DNA from 3 places in the Bacillus sp. UNC322MFChir4.1 genome. Region 1 is predicted to be linked to each of the others. Evidence: riboswitches for the same ligand, from Rfam matches in the RefSeq annotation. Region 1 holds a riboswitch; each other region holds the start of a gene.
The links. A riboswitch is a leader RNA that binds a small molecule or an ion and turns the genes downstream of it on or off. The one in region 1 is predicted to bind S-adenosylmethionine.
Positions count from the first base shown of each region.

Region 2: linked by a shared signal. The riboswitch ahead of BR72_RS15720 (bifunctional O-acetylhomoserine aminocarboxypropyltransferase/cysteine synthase) and the one ahead of mtnW (2,3-diketo-5-methylthiopentyl-1-phosphate enolase) in region 1 are both predicted to bind S-adenosylmethionine.
Region 3: linked by a shared signal. The riboswitch ahead of BR72_RS02535 (bifunctional homocysteine S-methyltransferase/methylenetetrahydrofolate reductase) and the one ahead of mtnW (2,3-diketo-5-methylthiopentyl-1-phosphate enolase) in region 1 are both predicted to bind S-adenosylmethionine.

Region 1 covers NZ_JQKQ01000001.1:283,807-286,935, reverse strand. Annotated here, with positions in the region: gene BR72_RS01365 (2-hydroxy-3-keto-5-methylthiopentenyl-1-phosphate phosphatase) at 1-160, opposite strand, end outside; gene mtnW (2,3-diketo-5-methylthiopentyl-1-phosphate enolase) at 157-1,401, opposite strand; SAM riboswitch class I at 1,465-1,571, opposite strand; gene BR72_RS01355 (pyridoxal phosphate-dependent aminotransferase) at 1,623-2,822, opposite strand; gene BR72_RS01350 (carbon-nitrogen family hydrolase) at 2,917-3,129, shown strand, end outside.
Region 2 covers NZ_JQKQ01000045.1:14,968-18,096, forward strand. Annotated here, with positions in the region: gene metA (homoserine O-acetyltransferase MetA) at 1-519, opposite strand, end outside; gene BR72_RS15720 (bifunctional O-acetylhomoserine aminocarboxypropyltransferase/cysteine synthase) at 500-1,795, opposite strand; SAM riboswitch class I at 1,889-1,992, opposite strand; gene BR72_RS15725 (hotdog family protein) at 2,167-2,538, shown strand; gene BR72_RS15730 (chloride channel protein) at 2,754-3,129, shown strand, end outside.
Region 3 covers NZ_JQKQ01000001.1:490,893-494,021, reverse strand. Annotated here, with positions in the region: gene BR72_RS02540 (methionine biosynthesis PLP-dependent protein) at 1-1,040, opposite strand, end outside; SAM riboswitch class I at 1,301-1,420, opposite strand; SAM riboswitch class I at 1,622-1,732, shown strand; gene BR72_RS02535 (bifunctional homocysteine S-methyltransferase/methylenetetrahydrofolate reductase) at 1,804-3,129, shown strand, end outside.

The DNA of each region.
Region 1 (3,129 bases):
AAAAAAGCATTCCTACGCCTTCTTGAATAGATAGCTCTTGTGATAAAATTTGCTGTTTAATAGCTTCTGCCTCTGGTGGTGCAAATTTTTGTATAATGGCAACAATGTTATCATTATTTGTAATTGTGCCATCGAAGTCACAAAAAATTTGAATGCTCATGCTTTCACCTCTTTAGTAGGATTGCCCCAGAGACGCAAAGCAGCTTGTAAATAAGAATCATCAACCTCATGAAGCGGCGTGTTGGTTAAAGCTGCATCGATAGCAGCTCGAAATGCTTTTCCACCCCCCTGTGCACCGGATGGATGGCCGTGAATACCGCCGCCAGCATTAATGACACATTGCTCACCGAAGTCACGAATCAGTAGTGGGACAAGTCCTGGATGAATACCAGCAGATGGAACCGGAAAGCTACGCTTAAATGGTTCATTTTCATCTGTAAGCGCTTTGGCTAAATGAAGTGCTTCTTCTTGTTGTAAAGCGACATTTCCATAAGGTGATGGAAATAGTGAGAAATCTGCACCAGCATAGCGAAGGAGCTTGCCGAGTAATAAAGAAGAAGATACCCCATATAATTTAGATGTTATGTAAGTTCCACTTACTGCTGGATGTGCCATAATTGGGATAGAAATATTATTATCTTCCGCTAGGGCTTGCAACACATCAAGTCCATATGCGAATACGTTGAAAAGTAAAAGGTCAGCCCCGGCATCAACGGCTTGTTTTGCTTTTTCTTTTAAATCATAAGTCCGTCCTGAAAGATTAACAGCATATAACGTTTTATGACCGTATGTTTCATAAACAGATTGCAATACTTCTTTCCCAGCGTGAATGCGTTCTGATAACGGTGTTAACGGATTATCAAATAAAATCTCATCATCTTTTACAATGTCAACGCCGCCGTTCGCTTGATCGCGGAGCTGTGTTTTTAAATAACCGATATTCCGGCCGATCATTCCTTTGAAAATACTCATGAGCAGGGGGCGATTGTGAACATTCAAATTGTTTCGTATTTTATCAATACCAAATTTAGGACCAGGGAAGCTCTTTTTAATCTCATCAGAAAATGTTAAATCAATTAATTTTATTTCTCCGTCCAAAGATAATTTTCCGAAAACAGTTGTAAAAATTGCTGGTAAGTCGGTTGTGAAGTTAGCGGATGGATAATGAATTTTAATAAATCCGCGTGTTACTTTTTTATTAAGGTATATGTTTGTATTTTCATCAGTTTCTAATTTTTCTACGCTAACGACTGAGCCTTTATGTCGTCTTAATTGTTCTTGTAATAAGTGTGGTAAATGTGTCCACGAACCAACTGTTAAACCGAGAGCAATTTGCTCTGCTTTTTTGATTAAATTATGAGAATCATCGTGAATGAAGTAAGTTGCTGTTATTCCGCTCATTTTCATAACCTCCTAGTTGAATAAAAAAACCTCTCAGCTAAGGAGAGGTTTTTTACAACCAGCTCCTTATCTGTCAGCATAACGCTGCGAGAATTAGCACCGTGCCTACATAAAGTAGATCGGTTGCCGGGTTTCATCGGGCTCGTCCCTCCACCAGCTCTTGATAAGAAGTATTTGGAAATGTTTAAAATTTTTGATAACTGAATTTTGACAGAGAATTTTTACGTTGTCAATTGTTTTTTGAAAATTTTTAATTTAGCGATTCTATGAATTGCTTCTTGAAGGCGTTCCTCTGAATGTAATAAACCGACGCGAATATAACCTTCCCCGTGTTTGCCGAAGCCGATGCCTGGAGCGACAGCAACGTGCGCTTGTTTTAATAGTACATCAGCAAATTCCTCTGACGTATACCCATTTGGAACAGGGAGCCAGGCAAAGAAAGAACCTTTTGGTGAAGTGACATTCCAGCCGATAGAACGACAAGCAGTAATGAAAGCATTTCTTCGAGATTCATAGCGTTCTACGAGTTCATCGACACAAGTTTGCGGGCTTAATAATGCTTCGCGAGCAGCTTCTTGTACAGCACCAAAAATACTAACATACATATGATCTTGTAATAAGTTAATCGTTTCAATAACACTTTCATTTCCGGCGGCAAATGCAATGCGCCAACCTGCCATATTATACGTTTTGGACAACGTATATATTTCAATGCCAACATTTTTTGCTCCATCAGTTTGTAAGAAACTAATTGGTTTTTTAGCGTCAAAACCAATCGCTCCATACGCAAAATCATGACAGACTAAAATGTCATGTTTATTTGCAAACGATACAGTATCCTCAAAGAACTTTGGTGTTGCAACAGCTCCGGTTGGATTGTTCGGATAGTTTAAAAACATTAATTTTGCCTTTTCAACCGCTTGTGCATCAATCTTTGTGTAATCAGGTAAAAATTGATTTTCTGATAATAGTGGCATTGTAGCAATCTTTGTTTTTGCTAAGGCTATCCCTGATAAATAATCTGGATAACCTGGATCAGGAACGAGGATTGTATCACCTGGATTCGTAAAACAAAGTGGTAACTCAACTAAGCCAGCTTTTCCACCAAATAGAATAGCTACTTCTGTTTTGGGATTTAATTGTACACCGTACTCACGCTCATAAAATGTAGCGATAGCCTCTTTTAAACTATCATGTCCTCGAAATGGCGGGTATTTATGATGAATAGGGTGCTTTGCTGCACGTTGTAATGCTATTACGATGTGATCTGGTGTTGGTTGATCAGGATTTCCTTGTCCTAAGTTAATAACATCATGACCAGCTTGCATTACTCCATTTACTTTGGCGACAAGGGAGGCAAAAAATTGTGTTGGTAATGATGTTAATATCTCGGAAGGTTGAAAATGTTTCATACTTTCCACCTCTTTTGAAAGTTGTTACAATTATAGTGACAAATGATATAGTCTTTCCAACTTTTTGTAAAGAAAAAAATAAAAAGGAAGAAGGAAGAGAGTAATGAAAATTGCTTGTGTACAAATGAATATCACTTTTGGCGATGTTGAAAAAAATATAGAACATGCTGAAAAAAAAATAAGCGAAGCGATAAAGGAAAATCCAGATGTTCTTGTATTACCAGAGTTATGGACAACAGGTTATGATTTAGAGCGCCTTCCTGAAATTGCGGATTTAGATGGGAATTATACGAAATGTTTATTATCAAAGTGGAGT
Region 2 (3,129 bases), on a different contig from region 1:
CTGCACTTCATGCTCAAATACCCCAAACATCTTTTGCTCAAGCGGATATTTTGGAACTCCGTAGTGATAATACAATCCTACTTGCGCCCCCCAGCAAATATGAAGCGTTGATGTGACATGTGCATTGGAATACTCCATAATTTGCTTCAGTTCTTCCCAATAATCTACCTCTTCAAAAGGAAGTGTTTCAACCGGAGCACCAGTAATGATGAGCCCGTCAAACTTTTCTCCTTCAATATCACGAAATGTTTTATAAAAGCTTGTTAAATGCTCCTGCGCTACATTTTTTGCTGTATGGGACTCCATATGAAGGAAATGGACATCAAGTTGAAGCGGTGTATTACCAATTAAACGAAGCAACTGCGTTTCTGTTTCTTGCTTTGTTGGCATTAAATTTAAAATAGCAATCTTCAAAGCACGAATATCTTGTGTTTCTGCTCGTTCTTTCGTCATCACAAAAATATTTTCATTTTGCAATATTTTACGAGCGGGTAAATCTTTAGCAATGATGATCGGCATATTGTTTTCCTCCAGAAAGTGCTGCTTCTAAATCAGCAATAATATCCGCCGCTTCTTCAATACCAACCGATAACCGAATCAAATCAGACGTCACACCAGCCAAACGCTGCTGTTCTTCCGTAAGCTGGCGATGCGTTGTGCTTGCCGGATGAATGACACAAGTTCTTGCATCTGCAACATGCGTCACCAATGTCGCTAGCTTCACATTACCAATAAACTGTTTAGCAGACTCAAGACCCCCTTTTATTCCAAATGTTAAAACACCGCTCGCACCCTTCGGTAAATATTTTTGTGCCAATTCATAGTTTTCATTATTTTGAAGTCCAGGATAATTGACCCACTCAACGCGTTCATGCTCAGACAACCACTGTGCAACAGCTAGAGCATTTTGACTATGACGCTCCATGCGAAGATGCAACGTTTCTAAGCCAACATTGGTCATATACGCATTGAATGGGCTCATACAATTTCCATAATCTCTTAATAGCTGTACACGAGCTTTCACAATGTATGCCGCTTGCCCGAAATTTTTCACATAACTCACACCATGATAACTTGGATCTGGCTCAACAAACTCAGGAAACTTACTCCAATCAAAATTCCCGCCATCAATAACAATGCCGCCTAGTGAGCTTGCATGACCATCAATATATTTCGTTGTAGAATGAACGACAATGTTTGCACCATGTTCAAATGCATGACATAAATACGGCGTCGCTAATGTATTATCCACAATAAACGGTACCCCAAGCTCTTTTGCCGCCTCAGAAAACTCTTTAAAATTCAGTACATTCATTGCTGGGTTCCCAAGCGATTCCGCATACACAAGCTTTGTTTTCTCATTTGCAAGGGCAACAATTTCATCAGCAGATAAGTTTGGATTAAAGAATGTGACCTCAATCCCTAGCTTCTTAAGACTAACTCCAAATAAATTAAATGTACCGCCGTATACTGTTGATGAGCAGAGCAAATGATCGCCGCTGCCACAAATATTTAAGACCGCTAGCATAATTGCAGCCTGCCCTGATGCCGTTGCAACTGCACCAACGCCGCCTTCTAACTCTGTAAGTTTTTGCTCAAACGCCGCAAGCGTTGGGTTCCCAATACGCGTATAAATATATCCCTCTGCCTCCAGATTAAAGAGGGCCGCTAAATCATCAGAAGTATCGTATTTATACGTCGTGCTTTGATAAAGTGGCAAAACACGAGGTTCACCATTTTTCGGCGTATAACCACCTTGCACACAAATCGTTCCTTTTCCCCATGATTCCCCCATTTCGCAATCCCCTTTCTTTTATAAAAAATAAAAAACTGCTTCTTTCCTAAAATAAGAAAGAAGCAGTTTAGATAAACGCTCGCCATGTAGCCTTTCTTATCTTTCAGGAAATACCTGCAGGATTTAGCACAATTCCGATTTACGGCTGTTGCCAAGGTTTCATAGGGCCCGTTCCCTCCACCTATTCTTGATAAGACTTATTCAATTACCGATGATTTTATAGAAAATATTACCTCATGTCAATATTTTTCTGAATGTTCCTAAAATATTTTATTATCTTTACTATCAAACTTTACCGAACAAAGAATATTCTGTAAAATTTAAGGTATGAATGATAATTCATTCATAAACGAATAGGAGGCGATTAATACATGAAAGTCGGGGAAATATTAACTTTTGAAAAATCATTTACGAGAGAAGATGTAGATCTATTTAGTAAAATTTCTGGTGATGCTGGTGATCACCATGTTGTTCCAGATGAACATGGCCGCGTCATGGTACAAGGATTACTAGTTGCAACATTGCCTACGAAAATTGGCGGCGATTTAAATTTTATTGCAAGAGATGTAGAACTTACTTTCTTACGCCCAGTCTTTACCGAAGATACCGTTCGATGTGAAGTTACACTGGTTCATCATGAAGAACAAGCAGATCGAATCATTGCTGTTTCAAAAGCAGAATGCTTTAATCAACATGGTAAAAAAGTGTTGGAAGGATCTTTTAAAGGGATTATTCGCCAATAACTAACACAACCTTCTTCAGTGGGGGATTCTTCATCCCTCACTGATAGAAAAACCACTCAATTAAGCTTTCCACTCTCCTCTGCTTCTCTTCTTTTTTCTCTCTACACCTTGGAACGAGATTTTATTGCCTACTACTGATAAGATATACAAATAGTATATATATCAGAATCTCTAAATTTGTCATAACACCATATAACATGAAGGAGACATAAAAAATGACGATTAGAAGAAGCACGCATTCCTTACTTATCATGTACGGTATGTTTCTAGGTTCCATAGTTGGTGCTACAGTCTGGTTATTTTTAGTTACCACAAATGCCGGCATTCAGTTTATTTGGGGATATTTACCAAAAGAATTTGCATTACCACCGTATTACACAATTTTTGTAACGACAATTGGTGGTATTCTTGTCGGACTCTCGCAAAAATACTTCGGTACATACCCGCGTTTAATGCCAGAGGTAATGGGTGAATATAAGAAAACAGGTAGGATTGAGTACCGTTTTGTACATCAATCTACAATAACAGCTGTTATTGTTTTAATATTTGGTGCAAGTTTAGGACCAGAAGCAGCACTCGTTGGAATTATCG
Region 3 (3,129 bases), 210 kb from region 1:
ATTCCTACGGAGAAGCGGAGCAGACGATTACAAACGCCTCGTGCTGTGCGAATATCTTCTGGTATATCGGCGTGTGTTTGTGTTGCGGGGTATGTAATAAAGCTTTCTACACCGCCAAGACTTTCTGCAAACGTAATAAGAGAAAGAGATTGTAAGAACGGATCAACCCACGACTCTTCTCGCAGTTTAAAAGAGATCATGCCGCCTTTTCCTGGATAATACACATCAGTTATCGCTTCTTCTCCTTGTAAATAGGCAACAATTGCTTTGGCATTCTCTTCATGCTGCCTCATGCGCAGTGCTAATGTTTTCATGCCGCGTATTAAAAGCCACGAATCAAACGGGCTTAACACAGCTCCAGATGCGTTGTGGTAGTGAGCGAGTTCTTCGCATAATTTTACTCCTTTTGCAACAACGAGCCCACTTAATACATCGTTATGACCGCCTAAATATTTTGTAGCGCTATGCAGGACAATGTCGGCGCCTGTTGTTAATGGTTGTTGTAAATACGGTGTGTAAAATGTGTTATCAACAATAAGGAGCAAGTCGTGACGTTTTGCAACGGCAGCAACTGCGGCAATATCTGTTACTTGCATAAGTGGATTTGTTGGTGTTTCGATGAAAATGGCTTTTGTTTTCGGTGAAATGGCTTTTGCAATTTCTTCTATATGCTGCGTATCTACATATCTACATCGAACATCCCATTTTTTCTCGTGTTCTGTAAATAAACGATATGTTCCGCCGTACAAATCTTCAGATACAATCAGTTCGTCACCAGAGCAGAATAATGAAAGGACAAGAAGAACAGCGGCCATTCCTGAGCTACAGGCGTAGCCTTGTTCGCCGTGCTCTAAGTCAGCGATCGCACGTTCTAATAGAAGGCGCGTTGGATTTCCAGTTCGGGAATAATCAAACCCTGTTGACTTCCCAATTCCTTCGTGGCGATAAGCAGTGGAGAAGTAAACTGGTGGATTGACTGCTCCAGTTGTTGTTTCACTGCGATTTCCAATTTGGGCAAGCTTTGTTTCCATTGTAGACATAATAGAATTCCTCCTTAAACAGGTAAATCCATTTTGATTTTTCGACATTTAGATTGTTGGTATGAAGAAAAAAAGAGCCTGCACTTGCTTTCTCTTTTTGTTTGCATTTTACGTGTGGCAGAAGAAGGTCCGATTGCTTCTATGCGCGGCTAGATGCCCTCGCTCATCGAAAAAGAATGGTTTTTGTTTTTTAAAATTTGGATTTGTATGCAAAAAAAGCCTTCTAAGAAGAAGGCTTATATACGACAAATATAGTCTTCTTCTTATCTGTCAAATCATTTCTCAATTCGCTGGAATTAGCACCTTATTAACAAATAAAAAGTTTGTTAATGGTTGCTGAGGCGTCAAAGGGCCAGTCCCTCGACCTCTCTCGATAAGAATTCGAAATATGAAGTTTTTGATTATGTTTTTTACTTTACAACAAATTTAGAAAGAAATGCAACTATATTTTGAATAATTTTATTTTTCTTTCTTTTTGTTGACTTTCATATTTTAACATGCTAAATTAGTGAGAAAATTAACAAAGATTGCTAATAAGTGAACGGACGATGTTTGCTTTTTGAAATCATAAATGAATATAACTCTTATCAAGAGTGGTGGAGGGAAAGGCCCTGTGAAACCCAGCAACCTTCAAATTATATGTTTGAAACGGTGCTAAGACCTGCGGAACAAAGCGTTCTGAATGATAAGAGGAGGATAAAACGCTGTCCCCCTCTTCATTGAGAAGAGGGGGTTTTTATATTGAAAGAAGAGAGGGAGACATGTGAAACTACTAGATTTATTGCAAAGAGGAATTGTCATTGGGGACGGAGCGATGGGAACGTTTCTGTATTCTCATGGTTTACAAAGCTGCTTTGAAGAATTGAATATATCTGAACCAGAGCGGATTATTTCGATTCATAAACAATATGTTGCAGTAGGAGCAGATGTCATTCAAACCAATACATACGGAGCAAATGAAGGGAAACTTCGCATGTACGGTCTTGAGGATAGCGTAAAGGAAATTAACCGGGCTGCTGTAAGACATGCAAAAGCAGCAGTGACAGAAAAAAATGCAATCGTTGGAACAATCGGTGGAATGAAACATATTGGGGCAGTTACAACTACTGATATGGAGCGTGAGTTTATGCTCTTAGAACAAGCGGATGCCCTGCTAGAAGAAGGTGTGGATGGGCTATTATTAGAAACGTTTTACGATGAGTTTGAATTACTTCATGCAGTGAAGGTATTACGTAAACAAACAAATGTCCCTCTTATTGCGCAGCTTGCTCTTCACGAAGCTGGTACGACTCAAAACGGAAATAGTGTAGATGATGTATTGAAGCAAATTATAGAGTATGGTGCAAATGTGGTCGGATTAAATTGTCAGTTAGGACCGCTTCGTATGATCGAATCTTTTAAAACGATAGAAATCCCTAAATATGGTTACTTATCTGCGTATCCAAATGCTGGTCTCCCTAAATATGTAGAGGGCCGTTACGTATATGAAGGAAGTCCGGCTTATTTTGAAGAGATGGTGCCGGAATTTATTAAGCAAGGCGTTAGGCTACTTGGAGGTTGTTGTGGTACAACTCCTGCCCATATTGAGGCAATGAAGCGAGCGCTTGGAAATGAGCGTCCTGTAACAGCAAAAGAAGTTGTAAAGCGTGCAGAGGTTATAACTGCGCAGCGTGTAAATGTAGCAGATCGAATTACATTAGCAGAAAAAGCGAAAAAGGAAACGACGGTGATTGTTGAGCTAGATCCTCCTAAAACGTTGGATACACAGAGGTTTTTTGAAGGAGCAAAAGTGTTGAAGCGTGCTGGAGCAGATGCTATTACGTTAGCAGATAACTCTTTAGCATCGCCTCGCTTATCAAATATGGCAATGGGAGCGTTATTAAGAAAATACGATATCCCGATATTAACTCATTTAACATGTCGTGATCATAATGTGATTGGGCTGCAGTCTCATTTACTTGGATTAGCAGCGCTCGGTATGGAGGAAGTATTGGCATTAACCGGAGACCCTGCGAGGGTTGGTGATTTTCCTGGTGCAACATCTGTATATGATCTTTCTTCTATAGAACTTATTAAAATGATTAAGGAA